DNA from 3 places in the Microbulbifer epialgicus genome. Region 1 is predicted to be linked to each of the others. Evidence: predicted binding sites of a transcription regulator. Region 1 holds the regulator's gene; each other region holds the start of a gene.

What was found. The regulator LexA, encoded in region 1, represses DNA repair genes until DNA is damaged. The targets are predictions, from matches to a motif close to ACTGTNTNTANANACAGT.
Region 2: the regulator LexA is predicted to act here: its motif matches at 1,655-1,672, upstream of recN (DNA repair protein RecN).
Region 3: the regulator LexA is predicted to act here: its motif matches at 1,683-1,700, upstream of imuA (translesion DNA synthesis-associated protein ImuA).

The regions. Positions count from the first base shown of each region.
Region 1 is NZ_JBGMEK010000030.1:29,354-32,630, reverse strand. It holds gene ACCI49_RS13735 (class I adenylate-forming enzyme family protein) at 1-216, opposite strand, end outside; gene ACCI49_RS13730 (LOG family protein) at 311-949, opposite strand; gene lexA (transcriptional repressor LexA) at 1,115-1,720, shown strand; gene ACCI49_RS13720 (hypothetical protein) at 1,802-2,059, opposite strand; gene ACCI49_RS13715 (DUF6586 family protein) at 2,165-2,653, opposite strand; gene topA (type I DNA topoisomerase) at 2,654-3,277, opposite strand, start outside.
Region 2 is NZ_JBGMEK010000014.1:61,554-64,830, forward strand. It holds gene dnaK (molecular chaperone DnaK) at 1-726, opposite strand, end outside; gene grpE (nucleotide exchange factor GrpE) at 852-1,493, opposite strand; gene recN (DNA repair protein RecN) at 1,723-3,277, shown strand, end outside.
Region 3 is NZ_JBGMEK010000032.1:8,799-12,075, reverse strand. It holds gene ACCI49_RS14205 (Y-family DNA polymerase) at 1-880, opposite strand, end outside; gene imuA (translesion DNA synthesis-associated protein ImuA) at 904-1,611, opposite strand; gene dcd (dCTP deaminase) at 1,819-2,388, shown strand; gene ACCI49_RS14190 (BaiN/RdsA family NAD(P)/FAD-dependent oxidoreductase) at 2,428-3,277, shown strand, end outside.

The DNA.
Region 1 (3,277 bases):
TCGATTGGGCATCAAAGATGCGATTCGATCACTTTCCTGTAACCCCATTGCGGCCAAGCCCAGTGCAAAAGCATCAATATCCCGCTGTAATTGTCGCCAGGTCCATATTTGATTTCCAGATACAAGTGCCGTCTCATCTGGCCTACTTTCCAGAGCAGATAATAAGAGGTCTGTTAAACTAGCAAGTCTCGATAATTGGGGACCGAAAATAGGCAAAGTTAGGTTTCCTGAAATGGGCTACGGGCTGCCTCGTAAGTTAGAGAGGTTGAAATGGGGGGAAGCCTAAAAACACTAATTGAATTACTTTTAGTTATTCCCTAGTACGCATATATTTCATAATCAAGTCCGCTGTCTCTTCGACAGTATCGACGATATGGAACAAGTCCAGATCACTAGCATCAATACAATTGCGCTCAAGCACAGTGTTTACCAACCAGTCATAAAGCCCCGTCCAGTAGCGTTTACCCACCAGCACTATTGGAAAACGCCGCACCTTTTGCGTTTGTACCAAGGTTAGTGCTTCAAACAGCTCATCCAGTGTTCCGTAGCCTCCAGGTAATCCTACAAAGCCTACGGCATGCTTAACGAACATAAATTTACGAACAAAAAAGTATCGGAAATTTAAACTGATATCCTGGTAAGGGTTCGCTGTTTGCTCGAATGGCAGCTCAATATTTAGCCCAATTGAAGTGCCGGGTTGATCGAAAGCGCCTCGATTGCAGGCCTCCATCAGTCCCGGACCTCCACCAGTAATAACCGGGACACCTTCCGCCGCCAACAGCTCTCCCAACTTTACCCCCTGTTGATATTCCGGACTGTCCTCGGTAAATCTCGCCCCCCCAAAAACGGTTACCGCCCCACTGAGCGGCACCAAACGCTCTATTCCATCGACCAATTCAGACTGTATGCGTAGAACTCGCCAGGCCTCTGGCATTTTTACATCTAGCATTATTCTTTTCCCTCGCTGTCAGGTCTTTCAACTATCGTCTTCATGCCTTGTTTTCATAAACAATGTAGCAGCTTATGAAGAGAGAGGGAGTGAGGATTGCGTGAACCTTAATTCTGTATATAATCCCAGCAACTGTATATAAATACAGAAAAACTAGGTAACTCTATGACCAATCTCACCGCACGTCAGACTCAAGTTTTAGAACTGATCAAAGCCTATCTGGACGATACAGGCTATCCTCCGACCCGAGCAGAGATCGCTCAAGAGCTGGGTTTCCGTTCGCCAAATGCCGCTGAAGAGCACCTGAAAGCACTAGCGCGAAAAGGGGCTATTGAGATGGTCGCTGGCGCCTCCAGGGGAATTCGCATTCCCGACCATCAATCGGGCTTGCCGATTGTCGGGCGCGTGGCGGCGGGCAGCCCCATTCTGGCAGCTGAGCATATCGAAGATTATTGCGACCTCCCCGCCAGCTTCTTCCACCCCCCAGCAGACTACCTGTTGCGCGTACATGGTATGAGTATGCGTGACGCAGGTATTTTGGATGGCGATCTTCTCGCAGTACAGAAAACCGAGCAAGTCAGGAATGGCCAGATTGTCGTAGCTCGTATTGACGAAGAGGTAACCGTGAAACGCTTTCGCCGAAAAGGCAATCAGGCAACTGTGCAACTACTGCCAGAAAATGAAGATTTTGAAACCATCCAGGTGGATATGCGGGACAAGAATTTTGTCATCGAGGGGCTGGCGGTAGGTGTCATTCGCCAGACCCCTTAACTACCCAACCAATAGCCCCCGGCTAAAACAACAACAGCGGCCTTTGGCCGCTGTTGTTTCAAATCTGCGTTAACCTTTCAATTAGTGAATCGTGTGATTAACCGGCATTGACTCATCTTCTTCCTCAAAGTACCCGGGCTCCAGATCATTCAAATTCTGTACTGCCTCAATACCAGCTTCCAGCATTGCACGGGCCACGGCCACTTTATGTTTTCTCAGAAACTGGAGACTCTCGGCTGAGAAATGAATACTCACCAGAGGGTCCTCCTTGTGGCCGGCACGGCGCAATGCCACGTCGCCATTGGCCAGCTCGATAATTTCAAAAGTTTCTGAGGACATTCGATTTTCCTTCACGGCACATCAGTTTGCGCCAAGTGTACCACAGGCTTTTTAAAAGTATCAGTGGGCGCAAACTACAAGGAAGAAACTACGCAGGTATCCGGTTCAACACTCTTCCAAATTGGCGCGCTGCCGATGTACCAACTCACTCAGGGCCGCATGCCATTCCTGTAGCACTTCAGCAGAAACAACCAAAGGTACGGGACTGGCAACATTGTGCAGAGGGATAAGGTTGGCCCCTTTGCGTATGGGCTCTGGACTCGGGGAAAGGCTTAGTAACCGGCTCCAGATCAACAGCAGCTGGCTCAGCCAGGTATCAGACTCAGAGCCCAACTGCTGTAGCTCCTTAACTTCATTGCTGGCCCGCCCCTGAGCCTCTAGGCTGTCTGCGATGATCTGCAGGGATTCAGGCTCAATATCCAGCTGCAATTGATGGGACAATTCAGCGAGGAAAGCCTTGTAGGCTTTCCAGAGCTGCAATATTACCCCTTCCTCCAGCGCAGTCCTTTGCAGTGGCGTTTCACAGGTCATCTGCAACAACAGCTGGGCTTTGCGCAAGGCTGAAGCAACCTGGCCAGTATAGGGGTTACTCATTTACTTCTTTGCAGCCGCTTTCTTACGTACAGGTTTACGTTTCGCCGTAGTAGCCTTGCCAGCTTCAACCTGCCAACCACCATCTCGATAGAAGGCTCGCCAACCAGTCGCTTTGCCCTCTTCTTCAGACTGTACATATTGTTCCTGTGTCTTGCGGCTAAAACGAATTACAGTGTCCCGCCCCTGATCATCCTCTACAGGTGCTGAGAATAGGAAACTGTATTTGGGGTCGATCTCGCTTTTATGCGGGAGCAACTCTCTAACCAGGGGAGCGCGAGTCTCTCGATTTTTGGGGAACTGGCTGGCTGCAAGAAATAAGCCCGAAGCTCCATCACGCAGGATGTAGTGGTCTTCTACCTTTAAGCAAGCCAACTCCGGCATAGGTACCGGGTCCATTTTGGGAGGGGCAGGCTGGCCATTCTTCAACAGCTTACGCGTGTTCTTACAGGTTTCATTGGTACAACCAAAATATTTACCGAAGCGACCTGACTTTAACTGCATATCACTGCCACACTTATCGCATTCGATAATTGGACCGTCATAGCCCTTAATTTTAAAGGTACCCTGCTCCACTTCGTAGCCACTGCAATCCGGATTATTGCCACAGATATGCAGTTTGCGGTG
Region 2 (3,277 bases), on a different contig from region 1:
TTCTGCGAGGTAGTCGATCAGACGCAGATCAAAGTCTTCACCGCCGAGGAAGGTGTCACCGTTGGTGGACAGTACTTCGAACTGTTTTTCGCCATCAACGTCGGCAATTTCAATGATGGAGATATCGAAAGTACCGCCACCCAGGTCAAACACCGCTACGGTGCGATCACCGCCCTGCTTGTCCAGGCCATAGGCCAGTGCTGCGGCAGTCGGTTCGTTAATAATGCGCTTAACGTCCAGGCCAGCGATACGGCCGGCGTCTTTGGTCGCCTGACGCTGGGAATCGTTAAAGTAGGCTGGCACGGTAATTACCGCAGCGTCCACTTTCTCACCGAGGAAATCTTCCGCGGTCTTTTTCATTTTCTTAAGGACTTCGGCAGAAATCTGCGGCGGCGCTTTCTTATCGCCCTTCGCTTCTACCCAGGCGTCACCGTTGTCAGCTTCGGTGATGGTGTAAGGAACCATCTTGATATCTTTCTGTACGACATCGTCCTTGAACTTACGGCCGATCAGGCGCTTAACCGCAAACAGGGTATTCTGGGGATTGGTCACCGCCTGACGCTTGGCGGACTGACCCACCAGGATTTCGTTGTCGTCAGTGAAAGCAACAATAGAAGGCGTAGTGCGATCGCCTTCGGCGTTCTCGATTACACGCGCTTTGTCACCATCCAGTACCGCTACACAACTGTTAGTGGTACCCAGGTCGATGCCGATAATTTTTCCCATTAGTCAATTCCTCGTTTGTTGCGCGCCGCCAGCTCTGATCTGTATACAACGCACGGATAATTCTTCTGATGTCAGCTATATTGGTGCCGGCCGATAAAATTCAAGGCCGTTTTACACTTCTGCTGTTACGGCGCTTTGCTGACCACCACCATGGCCGGGCGCACCAAGCGACCGTTGAGGCGATAACCTTTTTGAAATACTTCCAGAACCGTATTCGGCTCTACCTCCCCGTTGGGTATCTGGGTCATGGCTTGGTGCAATTCCGGGTCGAAGGGCTCACCGGCCGGATCGACGACTTCCACGGAATTTTTCGTCAGGGTATCGACGAAAGATTTGTGGGTAAGCTCAATTCCTTCCACCAACGCTTTGTTGGATTCATCAGCGCTATCGATAGTGGCGAGGGCGCGCTCCAGGTTGTCCACTACGGGCAGTAAATCCTGCAGCAGTTTCTCCACCGCAAACTTGCGCGCACGGTCGATATCCTGCTGGGCGCGGCGGCGGGCATTCTGCTCCTCAGCCTGGGCGCGCAGAGCGATATCTTTTTGCACCGCCAGCTGCTCTTGCAGCTTGATAATTTCATCGTGCAGCGCATCGGCACTTTCTGCCTCTTCGTGCAGAGCCTCCTCGGCCTGCTCGCGCTCGGCTGCGGAAGGGTCTTCTATCTCCGCGGAAACCGCCTCGTCTGTAGCTGTTGTGTGCTCGTCAGCCAGCGCTTCCGGCTGCACTCCCTCTGTAGTCTGATCTTCTTCGCTGCGCTCTCTGGCCACTGCTTTCTCCGTCGCGTCGACTCTGTCAGTAATGATGGGGCCCGTCCCGCGGGCTCTGGTGGCTATATGGGGCCATCCCCGCACAGTTCAAGTGGTTTTTCGCGCTAGCGCACAGTAGCTGGGAAATCTGTGCTTGACGTTGTAGCTAACCAGAGATGAATACTGTATAAATAACCACTAATTGGGTGTTCACGCCCATCCATAACAAGGACACAGAAGCGATCTCTATATGTTGCTGCACCTGTCTATCAGCCAGTTCACTCTGGTGGACCAACTGGAGTTGGAGTTTGGTCCCGGTACCAGCACCCTCACCGGCGAAACCGGCGCAGGTAAATCCATCACACTGGATGCATTGGGACTCGCCCTCGGAGGTCGCGGCAGTGCCGAACTTGTTCGCGCAGGGGCCAACCGCGCCGATATCAGTGCGACTTTTGATATCTCAGAGCACCCCGCCGCCGGCCCCTGGCTCGAATCCCAGGAGCTGGATGCAGGACAAGAAGTTATCCTGCGCCGCACCATCGGCGCAGACGGTCGCTCGCGGGCCTATATCAATGGCCAACCGGTAACCCTGCTGCAACTGCGTGCCCTGGGCGAGCAATTGATCGACATCCACAGCCAGCACGAACATCAATCCCTACTGAAAAAGGAAACCCACCGCCGCCTTCTGGACGAGTTTGCCCAAGCCCAAGAGCTGGCAGCTGAAACCCGCAGCCGCTACAAGACCTGGCAAGACCAATACCGCCGCTACCGCACCCTGGCCGACAGTGTTGAAGAGGCCGAGGCACGGCGCCACCTGTTGCAGTACCAACTCAAAGAGCTTGAGCATCTGGACTTGAGTGAGGGAGAAGTTGAAGCCCTGGAGAGTGAGCAACGCCAGTTGGCCAATGCCGGTGAAATCCTCAGCGGCAGCTACCAGCTGGCCGCCCTGCTATCCGGCGGCGAAGGCGATATCGCCGAGCAAATTCACCGCGCCCTTCAGCTTCTATCAGCCATGCCCGAGCAGGCACCGGCACTGGTGGAAGTGGCACAGATGCTCGACAGCGCACGCATCCAGGTGGATGAGGCTGCCGGCACTTTATCTCGGCATATCGACCGCTTTGAGATGGACCCGGAGCGCCTGTCAGAAGTAGAGGAACGCCTCAGCGCTATTTACCAGGCAGCGCGCAAACACCGGATACAACCCAAGGAACTGCCATCCCTGCAGCAACAGCTGCAAGAAGAACTGGACAATATAGGCTCCGCAGACGCCCTGGAACGACTCGCAGCGGAGTGCGAAAAACTGGAGCAGCAGTTCCGCAAAACTGCAGGCAAGTTGAGCAAACTGCGCTCAGAGGCTGCCACAGCCCTTGCCGATGCAGTAAATCAACAACTGGGCGATCTGGCCATGCCTCATGCACAGGTAGAACTGGCCCTGCAATCCCTGGATAAGCCCTGCAGCCATGGCCTGGAGGAGGTGGAAATCCTGATTTCCACCAACCCCGGTCAGCCACCGCGGCCCCTGGGTAAAATTGCCTCCGGCGGTGAACTATCGCGAGTCAGCCTCGCTATCCAGGTGGTAACGGCGCAAACTTCGCGCACCCCCACCCAGGTCTTCGATGAAGTGGATGTGGGCATCGGTGGTGCCACCGGTGATGTTGTGGGTCGCCTGCTACGCCAGCTGGGCGAGACCCGCAATAGCTGCAGTGGCCAGGTAATCTGCGTTACCCACTTGGCACAGGTGGCCGCACGGGCCCACCGCCAGTATTTGGTGGAAAAATACAGTGACGGCGAGCAGGCCTTTGTCG
Region 3 (3,277 bases), on a different contig from region 1:
GCAGTTGCTGGGTATAAAGTTGGCGTCGCTGCAACTGTTGGCAAAGCTCCCTGAGCAGGCGGCCGATGGGGAAAAGCAGCTGCTCGCTATTATCCAGGGGGCTGGGGAAAAATAGCTCGCTCTCGAACTGGGCGGGAGGTTGATAGCTGGGTATCGGGTCCTGGCGGCTGCCATTAAGGCGCGCTAAATAATCTACGAATGAACGGCCAAAGCGGGAGCCCACCTCAGACAGGGGAATGGCCAGTAATTGGCTCACCCGCTTGATGCCGCAGGCGTAGAGCTTGGCAATGGTTTTGTTGTCACAATCGAGCAGCTTGCTTGGGGAAAAGCTGATCCACTGTTTCCACTGCTGTGGGCTAGGTGCTGAATGGGTTCGAGCCAGCCACTGTCGATGTTCTGCTAGCTGGCTGAGCATACGGGCAGCACTGGGGCTGTGTCCTAGCCCCATAATACTGCCAATACCCATCAGCTTCAGTTCTTCCTGGAGTTGCTCCAAAAGTGGCCTGAGACCGCCATTGGCCTTTAGGCAGCCGCTTAATTCCAGGTTCAGGCAAGCTGGGCGGCTATCGCCATTGTCAATACTGCTCGCTGTCTCCGGGGAGACTACCGGAGTAAAGCTGTAGCCCCACTGTGCCAGCTGTTCCAGTTGCTGTTGCTCCCGCTCCGAATCCCGTTCCAGGAGTTGAAGGTCAGCGCTCAGTGCGCAGGCGGTGGCAATACTGAGGCCGGGCTCCACACCGCGATCGCCGGCAGATTCATTACACTCGACAATATGTTGCTTCTCCACCACGGCAAGGGCCCCTGTCTGCGCGTTTTTATCCAGGGCGCGGGTGAGAACTTCCAGGGGGAGTTTGGGAAATTGGATACAGAGCCAAAGCATAGGAGTGGGCCTGCTGATTGCAGTCAGTGTAATGGCTGGTCACGGCGGACCAGATTGGCTGGACGAGCCAAGTGTAAACACTGGCCGCTGGGGCCACCTAGCTGTTTAAGTAGTTTTACCGCTAGTTGCGCACCATCACTGCCCAGCTGTAGGCGCAGGCTGGCGGGGGAGGGGTTGGCGGATTCTGCCAGCGGGCGGAAGTGAAAGTGCAGGCACTCTCCGTTGCGGGCTGCCAGCTGCAGGCGGCGCAGGTCTTTGTCTTCTAGGGAGTGCTGCCCTTGCCAGCTCAATAGGGCGCCACAGCTCCCGGATTGCAGGGATTGCTCCAGGGACCAAAGAGTATCCTTTTGTCCACGAGGGTGTAACAGCAGTAATTTCTCCAGGTGCACGCCACTGCTGGCCAGGGCCGGCGCATAGGGTATGAAGGGGGGGGTGACCAGTATTACCATTTGCTCCGCCTGGGTAAGCCGGGCGAGGCTGGGTAGCAATAGGGCCAGTTCGCCAACACCGGTTTGATCCATAAGTAACTCAGTGGTGGCTCCTCGGGGCCAGCCGTGACCACTGAGTAGGGCATCCAGGCTCCTAAAGCCACTTGCGATACCTGTACCCGAGCGCCGTTGCTCGTTGGCCGCTTGCCATATGTCCGCTCTGGCAAGCAGGTGTTCCAGCTTGCGGTGTTTGGATTGAGTCTCTAACTGGTTGTTTTCAAAGAAGTTTTCTGCGCTGCTCACGACTTCACCAATCGATTGGGCCCCTGTCCCCAGTGCAGTACTGAAGGTGGGCTGTATGCTTGTACAGTGATACTGTTAATTTATACAGTAATCATCTGTAGGCAACAAGAGAGAGAAGGGCGTATTGGCACTTTTTTGCACAGCGCAAACCCGCTATGATTCCGCCTCTTAATTCGAGCACTGATAATTCTTTTTTAGGGGGACGGAGTGAGTATCAAGTCCGACAAGTGGATCCGCCGGATGGCCGAGCAGCACGGCATGATTGAGCCTTTTGAGGCAGGCCAGGTGCGTCATAACGATGATGGCGATCGACTCATCTCCTATGGCACCTCCAGCTATGGCTACGATGTGCGCTGCGCCCGAGAGTTTAAGATTTTTACCAATGTGCACTCAGCCACTGTTGACCCGAAGACCTTCGATGAAAACAGCTTTGTGGATGTGGAAGGTGACCACTGTATTATCCCGCCGAACTCTTTTGCCCTGGCACGCACTGTGGAGTATTTCCGGATTCCGCGCTCTGTTTTAACCGTTTGCCTGGGCAAATCCACTTATGCCCGTTGCGGTATTATCGTTAATGTGACGCCGCTGGAGCCGGAGTGGGAAGGGCATGTGACTCTTGAGTTCTCAAACACCACCAATCTGCCGGCGAAGATCTACGCCAACGAAGGGGTAGCGCAGATGCTGTTCTTCGAGTCGGACGAGGTTTGCGATGTGTCCTACGCTGATCGCGGTGGCAAGTACCAGGGCCAGCGTGGCGTGACCCTGCCGCGCACGTGATCGCCAGCGGCGGTTGAGCTGCGCAGCTATCTATTCTCCATGAACGAAGTATCCAAAAGCCAGCTGCCTGAGCGCGTCGATGTCTTAATTATCGGCGCTGGGGCGGCGGGATTGATGTGTGCGGCTACTGCTGGTCAACGCGGCCGTAGTGTGCTGGTGCTGGACCATGCCAATAAAGTCGGTAAAAAAATACTGATGTCTGGCGGCGGCCGCTGCAATTTCACCAACCTCTATACCAGTGCAGAAAATTTCTACAGTCGCAACCCACATTTCTGCAAATCGGCCCTGGCACGTTATAGCCAATGGGATTTTATTGCGCTGGTAGAAAAGCACGGGATTCCCTACAACGAGAAAACTCTCGGGCAACTATTTTGCAACAATAAATCCAAGGATATTGTTGATTTACTGTTGGCGGAATGCCGTACTGCCAAAGCTCAGGTTCGTACCCGCTGTACTATTTCCAGAGTAAAGGCAGCGGGCGGTGGTTACCGGGTGGAAACCAGTATGGGGGCGGTCTCCTGTGAATCTCTGGTAGTGGCGACCGGTGGTTTATCAATTCCCACTATGGGCGCTACCGGTTTCGGTTATGAGATTGCCAGTCAGTTCGGTCTGGACATAGTGCCTACTCGCGCGGCCCTGGTGCCGTTTACCCAGCACAAGCGCCAGTTGGAAAGGCAAAGTAGCTTACCGGGGGCCTCCCTTGAGGTTACTGCCACCTGCGGCAAGGGTAGTTTCCACGAGCAAATGCTGTTTACTCACCGTGGCCTGAGTGGCCCGGCGGTTTTACAGGTTTCCAGTCACTGGCGTGAGGGTGAGGAGGTCACCTTTGATCTATCCCCCGGCCGCGACCTAGCCGATTGGTTGCTGCAGCGGCGCCAGCAGAATCCGG